2 regions of the Paenibacillus sp. FSL L8-0494 genome follow, and region 1 is predicted to be linked to the other one. Evidence: riboswitches for the same ligand, from Rfam matches in the RefSeq annotation. Region 1 holds a riboswitch; the other holds the start of a gene.
What was found. Region 1 has a riboswitch for cobalamin ahead of NYE35_RS04160 (S-layer homology domain-containing protein). Riboswitches for the same ligand answer to the same signal wherever they lie in the genome.
Positions count from the first base shown of each region.

Region 1 (4,811 bases):
GGTGCAAGAGCTTGCATCGCCATCGCAGTCATATCGACATCGGCTTTGGTTACGCCTAATGCCCAGCCACCTGCTTCTGCTGTACCTTTTTTAACCTCTTTATCTAAAATGTACTGAACTAGTTTTTCTCTTGTGGTCTGTTCTGTAACTGCATCAACTACAGGAATCTCATAGTTATGGCTATCTAGCGCAATCAGAGCAAAAATCGGACCATTATTGCCTTGCTTTTGGATATATTGATAATCAGCCAGTGCTTTTCTCAGATCATATCCCGCAACATTTGTGATATCTTTTCCGATAGAGGTAAGTCCTAATATTGCTCTGGAATTCTCTGTGCTTTTATTGGCGTCAAGTTTTCCATCCTCTTTAATGATCGATGCTATTTTTGTAGCTACATTATTGTAATAAAGATCGTAATAACCGTTAGGTACTGTATAGTTCGCCCGTGCCAGAGAAAGGATCGACCATTCTCCACTACCTGTACCAAACGACGGATTCTTTACAGTGTTTAGAATATAGGCAAGGCTTTTATTTAATTGTTGTTTGGCTACAACAGTAGTAGGTTGTTCTAATTGCACATCATTCATATCAAAGAGACGGCTGCTATGATTGATCAGACGATCATAAGACACAAGTGCATACGTACCTTGGTCCGTTGCCATATTGTCCACTTTGCCTGTGAGGATATGCTTAAATCCACCCTCAGGTGCAGCAAAGCTAAGTAATGCATCAATAAGCGAATTTCCACTTTTAACAAATCTAGCGTCCGTGTGCGGATCTACACCTACACCAGTTAAGGCTACAATTACCTGCGAGATACTCTCGCTGCTAGTGCTTCCCCAGCTTGTAAATCCGCCTTGATTGTTTTGGTTATCGGACAGCCATTGGATGGCCCGATCCACGGCAGTTTTTACATCATCACGGGATGCATAATAAGGTGCAAGAGCTTGCATCGCCATCGCAGTCATATCGACATCTGCTTTGGTTACGCCTAATGCCCAGCCACCAGCTTCTGCTGTACCTTTTTTAACCTCTTTATCTAAAATGTACTGAACTAGTTTTTCTCTTGTGGTCTGTTCTGTAATTCCTTCAACTACAGGGATCTCATAGTTATGGCTATCTAGCGCAATCAGAGCAAAAATCGGACCATTATTGCCTTGCTTTTGGATATATTGATAATCAGCGAGTGCTTTTCTCAGATCATATCCCGCAACATTTGTGATATCTTTTCCGATAGAGGTAAGCCCTAGAATCGCTCTGGAATTCTCTGTGCTTTTATTGGCGTCGAGTTTTCCATCCTCTTTAATGATCGATGCTATTTTCGTCGCTACATTGTTGTAATAAAGATCGTAATAACCGTTAGGTACTGTATAGTTCGCCCGTGCCAGAGAAAGGATCGACCATTCTCCACTACCTGTACCAAACGACGGATTCTTTACAGTGTTTAGAATATAGGCAAGGCTTTTATCTAACTGTTGTTTGACGGCAACTGTAGTTTCCAGTTTGTAAGTAACTTGATAAGTTACATTTGTTTTGTTTCCAGCTCCGTCAAGAGCCGTTACAGTAATTGCATTACTGCCTGAATTCAGAGAAGCTTTGTACTCCCCATTCGCAGGTGATAAAGTAACACCATTCAGCTTCACTTCTGGAATGATGTCACTATATACATTGTCTGTGACAGCTACTTTGAAGCTTATTTCTTTATTGGATACTTCCTGTTTATCTTGTATGCCACTTACTGTAATAACAGGGGGTTCTATGTCTAATGCATGGTTAAGCCCTACAAGTGCATGATCTACACTTATTTGAGAGCTTGCCATATTTTCGAGCACGGAATAGGCTTGATAAACTGCCGATTGTACTACTGGTCTGTCCAAAATAGTTTCTTTATTAGGGTCACTGTTAATCTCGGCGATTTCCGCAGTTAAAGCATCCTTATTGGCAAGTTGAACTGGGATTTCTCCCCAGCCACCAAGATCAGAACCATAGCCATAAGTGGTGAACTGAGTTCGAATGATATCACCGTCTTGAGGCTTATAATCGGTCATCCCAAACGGAGGAAACACATTATTTACTGCATACATCCAACCCGACATGGAAGTATAGTCAAACTGACTTAACCACTCTGGGTCTGCTTTAGTGCCGACTGTATTCCCATCAGCTGAAATCATATCTAAAATATATTGTGGAATATTGACTTCGCTTCTGCCACTATCTTTAACTTCTGATAAATAAAAACCACTATCTATATTTCCTAAATATCTATAATTCCCATCTCCTAGCGCACGTGTTATTAAAGATGCGCCATTATCGCCTTCATAAATCGGAACTTTAATAGGTTCCTTAATATACCCTTGGCCTACGGTGAATTTCTCTACGGCTACAGTTACGTACCCTTTAAGAGTAGAGCTTGCTCCATTTGCTTGAGCCGGGATAACACTTGTAGAGAATGTCGTGATAAATACAGCTACAATGAGTAACCACGCTAAAAACTTATTTTTCTTCATTTTTCCATAACCCTTCCCTTCATACCTATGATAAAAAAACAGAATAAACTTTCTTATAACCACAAAAAAACCACTCAACATAAACGTCAAGAGGTTAAGATAGTGAACCACAATACTAGCTGGCAAACACTATTCAAGCACCTCTCTATCGATCGTAGAGTTTGATGGTGTAACAGAAAAAGGCAGATATTCTGGCTCAAGTATCATCACCCTTACTGCCTTCCCAGTTTCCCAGTGGCATTTTGCAAGGACTCCTCTTTCACAGCGGCGGGACCGCGCGGGATTCACACCCGCTTTCCATTTAACCAATCTATGATTGTACTTCCGCAACATTCATAGTTGGCACCTATTTCTAATTTTAAATTTTCATGCTTCATCATATCTAATATATATGCTTTTGTCATGTTATATTTCTTTTTTGTATAACGGGCAGCTAGAGATAATCCTATTGAATAACCAATTTCTACGAGTAGGGATATTTAAATAATTTCTTTATCCAACTGTGGGGAAAATTAATTTAAATCACTAATTCTTATATGAATTTGCCACAAATTAGTAAGGTACTCGCTGAGTGAATTCTATGTTAGGGTATATTCAGAAAGCGTTTACAAAAATAACAGTGGAGGTGTTCGTGTTCATCTAACCACCAAGTACAGCGTCAAAGCCAGGTCCAAGCATCCTAAATTTATCTCACAAAGGAGAATTCAATGACTACGCGAATCCAGAAATCCTTCTTATCATTGACACTTGTCACCGCTCTTCTGCTCTCTCTGTTCTCATCCATGGCTGCAGCTGCAACTAAGGATGAGCAACAAGCTAAGGCAGCGCCAAAGAGTAAGATCCAATCCTATGTAGACGAAATGCAGCCCGGATGGAACCTCGGTAATACTTTAGATGCTACAGGTGAGGACGAAACCTCCTGGGGCAATCCTCGTGTGACCCAAGAACTTATTAAAAAGATCGCCGCTCAAGGCTATAAAAGTATTCGGATTCCTGTGACCTGGGATACTCACATGGGTGCGGCACCAGACTATACCCTAGAAAAAGCCTACCTCGACCGTGTGGAAGAAGTTGTCGGCTGGGCACTGGACGCCAAGCTTTATGTCATGATTAATGTCCATCATGATTCCTGGCTATGGGTAAGCCATATGGAAGAAAAACACGATGAAACGCTGGCGCGTTATAATGCAGCCTGGACTCAAATTGCCGATCGCTTTAAGGACAAATCAGATAAGCTGATGTTCGAGAGCATAAATGAGCCTCGGTTCACCGATGGTGGAAGCACAGACGAAGCAAAAATGGAGCAAATGCTTACTGAACTCAATAACTCCTTCTATCAGATCGTGCGGAAATCCGGTGGGAAAAACAACCTCCGCCCACTTGTATTGCCTTCATTAGAGTCTTCACCTACACAAACAAGAATGGATCATCTCTATAAGACGATTACGGCTCTAAACGATCCGAATATTATTGCGACCGTTCACTTCTATGGCTTCTGGCCTTTTAGTGTGAACATTGCCGGCTACACCACATTTGAAAAAGATACAAAAAACGATATCACTCAAACTTTTGATAACGTTTACAATACATTTGTAGCTAAAGGCATCCCTGTCATCGTCGGCGAATTTGGTTTATTAGGTTTCGATAAAGACACAGGTGTGATTGAACAGGGCGAGAAGCTTAAATTCTTCGAGTATCTGACTTATTATTTGAAAGAAAAGAAAATGACTTCCATGCTCTGGGATAACGGGCAGCATTTCAACCGTAAAACTTATAAGTGGTCTGATCCTGAACTCCACAATGTATTAATGTCTGGTCTGAAGGAGCGTTCCTCCAGCACCGAAAGCGATTTGGTCTACCTAAAAAAAGGTGCACAAATCAAAGATACCAAGGTTAAGCTAAACCTGAACGGCAATAAGCTAACCACCATTAGTGCCAACGGAAAATATCTGACCAAAGGTAAAGATTACACATTAAATGGTGAGGAGCTCATCCTCAAAGCCAGCCAACTCAAAAAGCTCACAGCTTCCCAAAAATACGGTGAAAATGCCGTGCTGACTCTGAAATTCAACAAGGGTGTTGCGTGGAGACTTAAGGTGATTGTGTATGACACAGCTAAATTAAGCGATGCAAAAGGCACGACTGAATCCTTTGCCATTCCGACCACCTTTAATGGTAACCAGCTTGCCACAATGGAAGCTGTATATACCGCTGGTGGCAATGCAGGTCCGCAGGACTGGACTCCATTTAAGGAATTCGGCAATACCTTCTCACCTTCTTATAACACTAAAGAAATCAAGCTGC
Region 1 is NZ_JBBOPQ010000001.1:917,466-922,276, reverse strand. It holds gene NYE35_RS04160 (S-layer homology domain-containing protein) at 1-2,507, opposite strand, end outside; cobalamin riboswitch at 2,672-2,872, opposite strand; gene NYE35_RS04155 (cellulase family glycosylhydrolase) at 3,215-4,811, shown strand, end outside.

Region 2 (4,811 bases), 170 kb from region 1:
AAGCGGGCCGCAAGGATATCTTGAGTGCCGCTTACGGGATCATTGAGAGTAATGATGAGTTAAGTGGAGCCTACTTCCAGCGCGTGATGTCTGAAACATATTTCCGTAAGCAGCTACTTGAGCCTTATATGGAATCAAGACTAGCTGCGGCGTCCAGATCTGCGGATATACTGAGCTTTGTACTCCATTGGGGGCGGTTCCTGCCAGTGGCGTTAGAGCAGTCTTTTGCTCAAAATGCTGTGAAGGATTATTTGCTTGAAAAGCTCCAGCTGGAACATGATCCGGTGGCTTCTGTAGCGGAAATTCATGAAATTGTAGATAAGGCAGAAAAAGATCGCCGCAAAGGAACAGGAGTTGCTCCTAAGGCACTCTCCCTAATGCAGGATCTTGCTGCTTCAGCAGATAGATTCTTACTGAACCGCTTATCGCTTTCCGATATGACGCAGGAGGAGCTTCTGGAGGTAGTTTTTTTACGGTATGGTAATGTTGTCGATTGGCAGCCGCCACTGGATAGGATTAGCAAGCAGAAAGAGAATGCGCTGCGTGCAGCATACCGCTGGTTTGGTGAAGAGAAGCCGAATGAAGAGATTTTTACAGGATTGTCTCCGCAGGAACTAGACGATGTGCAGCTACTGGGTCGTCGTTTGCTAAAAGAGGCGCGTGTTCTGGAACCCTTTGAACGGCTTCCGCTAGCCTTCTACTATACAACTCAGCGTGAAGGGGGTCCGCTGGATTACGATGCGCTTCTGGAGCTGCTAAAGCGTAAAGCCGGTTCCGACAAAGAAATCATCTATCGGTTTTTTGCTTGGTCGCAAGGCAATCCTTTATTTACGGTTTCGAATAAAAAGCTGCAACCGGGTTACCGCAAAGCGATTCTGAAGTATTTCCTGAGCAGTGATCGTGAAGCGTTCAAGAATCGGGAATTCCGAAAGAACTATGTCGCGGCAGCTCGGCCTGCTCTGCAAAATGTGTACAATGAAGCCCGCTCCCAACTGGCTTCCCCGCTGGCGCGCTGGATCAGCCGCAGCCGATTTCGACTCTTAATCTCCGGCTCCATTACGGGTATTCTGGTGATTATTGCAATTATCGTATTCAGTATGCTGCGTCCGGATGATACGAAGACGGCTCTGCCGGGGACAAGCCCTGAGCCGACCCCTGTTCAGAGTGCAGGCAATGTGCTGCCTCCGGCTTCAGTATACTTGAAGGATCAGAGCGACGAAGGAGATAAGGGGAGCAGCATATTGGTGTTCACCTTCGCAAGTGCAGATGACTGTGTGCAGTTTCAACCGACTGAGATTAGTTCAATGTCTTCGTCTACAGAGATAGATAAAAGCTTTAAGGTCGCTGCTACGAATGGCACTTGTCCAGTGCCGTCAACGGATGGGACGGATGAGGGAAACGCCGCTGACGATTCAGATGCCGCTGGCACTACTGGAGGAACAGCAGAAGGTGCAGATGCTACTAACGCAGTAGCTGATGCTTCTCCGTCTCCTACGCCTTCCTCTGATACTGAGGACAGCACTGGGTTGCCTTCCGCAACAGCTGTGACTGAAGGTGAACAACCATCATATCAGGTTGAGGTTACATTGGAGCCTGGAGCGACAATTCTAGAGAAAAGTATGATTAAAGCCGGAAGATTTACATTGATCGTAGATCCCGACCCTAATATTCCACCAGCTTCTGATTCAAGTGCTGAACCTTCCCCAACTGCAAGTCCGGAAGGAACAGCCGAATAACAAGCTTTCTGAACAGCAATACCTACCGGCAGGTGGCGTATTGCTGTTCATTTTTTTGCTGCCCTTACTAAGCTTTTCTATAGACATGCTATGTATTAATAGATATGATTATGGATGTCAAAATAAGATACTACATACTGGAAAAGGTGCAGACTCTATCAATCTAGTCGTCTGCTTAAAAGGGAAGTCCGGTGCAAGAGTCCGGCGCGGTCCCGCCACTGTATGTGCGGAGCGTTTCTTCTATAAGCCACTGCCCTGAAGGTAGGGTGGGAAGGTGAAGAACAGCGATGAAGCATTAGCCAGGAGACCTGCCTTTTTTGTGAGCGTTTCTATTCTTCGTGGGGTAAGAATGTGGAACATATACAGATGGACTATCGGCAGGAAGCAAGCGCCGCAGCCTCGATTTGTAATCTTCCCTGACCGCCCTCCAAAGGGGCGGTCTTTATGTTATGCGTCTTATTCCCAGCAGTACCCATTCTTATTCAGAAAGAGGTTAAACAATGAAGAAAATCATGTCTTCCAAGTTTGTAGCACTTGGGCTGGCCTTATTCGTGGTCATTTCAATTCTAGGAACATCTCTTGTTCCGGCAGGACAAATATTTGCAGAAGCGAGCGCTGGCTCTGGTCTGGAAGCAACTGTTGCGGAACGGATTAATGTTGCGGATGCGACTTATGCGGCTGCAGAATATCTCTTGAAAGGTGGCGTGCAATCTGATTGGCAAGCCATTGGATTAGCGCAAGCAGGGTACAAGCTGCCAGCTAGTTACCATTCAGAGCTTGAGAAAAAAGTAAAAGAGGCAGCTGGGAATTTTGCCAATGTCACCGATTATGCTCGAATCGTGCTCGCAGTGAGAGCGATTGGTGCAGATCCTACTAGCTTTGCTGGTAATGGATCAACTCCCGGCTATAATCTGATTGAGAAAATTTATAATAATAGGAAGCTCGGTGAACAGACGCTTAATAATCCGGTATATGCTTTACTTGCGCTGGATTCTGGTAAATATAATATTCCAAGTGACGCGAAATGGACGGTGGATAAGCTTCTTACGGAGATTCTCTCCAAACAAAATCCGGATGGGGGCTTTGCACTAACCTCAGGCACAAGTGAGCCTGATATGACAGCGATAACCTTGACGGCTCTGGCGGCACATAAAAATAATCCCGAAGCCTACTTAGCAGGGCTACAAGCCGTATCCTGGTTATCCGCAGCTCAAGATACCCATGGGGGTTACGGTGACAGTGTTGAAAGTAGCGCACAAGCAATCCTTGGACTCACATCCTTCGGAGTTGATCCTAGTGGATTAGAATACACCAAAAACAATGTGGATCTAATGGAGAACCTGCTTAGCTATCGTCTAGCTGATGGTAGCTTCACCCATAGCCGTGGTGGAAGCAGTAATGTTCTGGCGACAGAGCAAGGGCTTCAGGCGCTGGTTGCCTATAATTTGCTGTATAAAGGAAGCAACAGTAAGCTATACGATTTTTCCAAATCCTCCATTCAGAGCTCACTCATCTACGCTCCTGTAACGATTGAGGGACCACGGGCCACGTTGGCACAAGGGTACGCCTATGCTGGCAACGCACTTGGAGCGTTAGAGAAGCTGGCGCTTCAAACGAACTTGCCGATCACGAATCCTTCGGGCAGTTATGTGACTGGCATCGGAAGTATTGCTGCTGGAAGCTTTGGTGGTTATGACGGATGGATGTATGTTGTATCACGTGACGGAAAATGGATTAATCCCGATGTAGGCATGAGTGATTTTGTACTTAAAGATTCAGATCAGGTACTGGTTTATTATGCCGGAGATGACACTAAGCTTGTGGATTCCGTTACGCTTTCCAAAGCAAATCTTAAAGAGGGCGATTCTTTTAACGTCATTGTAACTAGTAAGACGTGGAAATGGGACGCTGCTACGAACACTTCCTCTCCTGTAACTGCAAAAGCTGCGGGTGTTCAGGTCCAAATTGGAGCTCAGACGGTAACGACGAATGCTAAAGGTGAGGCCGTATTCTCAGGAAATGTGCCCGCAGGTGACTATACACTGACTGTAACTGGCTACCGTGAAGGCAAAGCCCCAACGATTGCTAAATATACAAAAGCTATAAAGGTAATTTCTAAGAATGTAACAGCTTCTCTTACCGTTGAAGGCCCGGAAGGATTGATTAGTGAAGGGACTTTAAAAGCCTCCAATGCTCTTGAAGCGTTGCAGCAACTAGGGTCTACCGATGATTTTAAAGTAGATATCACCAAATCGTCTTATGGCAACTTTGTATCAGGTATCCATGGAGTTTCGCAAGGTACTTACGACGGATGGTGGAGCTTCGTAGTATCACGCGGCGGGGAGTGGATATATCCAAGTGTGGGTATGGATGCGTTCGAACTACAGGAATCCGATCGTGTGCTTGTCTATTATGCAGGTGAAAATACACAGGTTATAGATTCTGTGGCGCTTTCCCCAACGCAGCCAAAAGCTGATGAAGTTTTTACCGTAAAGGTTTCCCAGAAAAAGTGGGTGTGGAATCAGGACAGCTTCACTTCTGATCCGGTTACCTCACCAGCTGCAGGTGTGCAGGTTTCGATTGGTGATAAGAAGGTAATCACGAATGAACAAGGTGTAGCTGTTATTGAGGGGGGTCTCCCGGCAAATAGCTATACAATGACTGTTACCGGTTATGTTAAAGACAGCGTACCGAGCGTAGCGCGTTATACTCAGTCTCTGACTGTTGGATCGTCTGTTATTGCTCCAGCTAAAGCTACCGCTACCCTTTCAGTAATTGGAGATAGCCGGAAGGGAACTATCCTAGCCAGTACAACAGTAGCTCTAAAAGAGGGCGAAACGGCTTATAGCTTACTAGTCAGTCAATTAGGCACTAAGGTAGTATCATCCGGCAACGCTGGAAGCATCTACGTGAAGTCTATTGACGGGTTGGCTGAATTTGACGGAGGCCCAAGCAGCGGATGGAAGTATAAAACGAACCGGGATGCTGATCCAAGCATAAGTGCAGACAGCTATATTTTGCAGAACGGTGATACTTTATATTGGTACTATACCTCTGGAGAATAAGGAAGAGGAT
Region 2 is NZ_JBBOPQ010000001.1:1,086,249-1,091,059, forward strand. It holds gene NYE35_RS04820 (GAP1-N2 domain-containing protein) at 1-1,736, shown strand, start outside; cobalamin riboswitch at 1,864-2,066, shown strand; gene NYE35_RS04825 (DUF4430 domain-containing protein) at 2,237-4,801, shown strand.
Region 2: linked by a shared signal. The riboswitch ahead of NYE35_RS04825 (DUF4430 domain-containing protein) and the one ahead of NYE35_RS04160 (S-layer homology domain-containing protein) in region 1 are both predicted to bind cobalamin.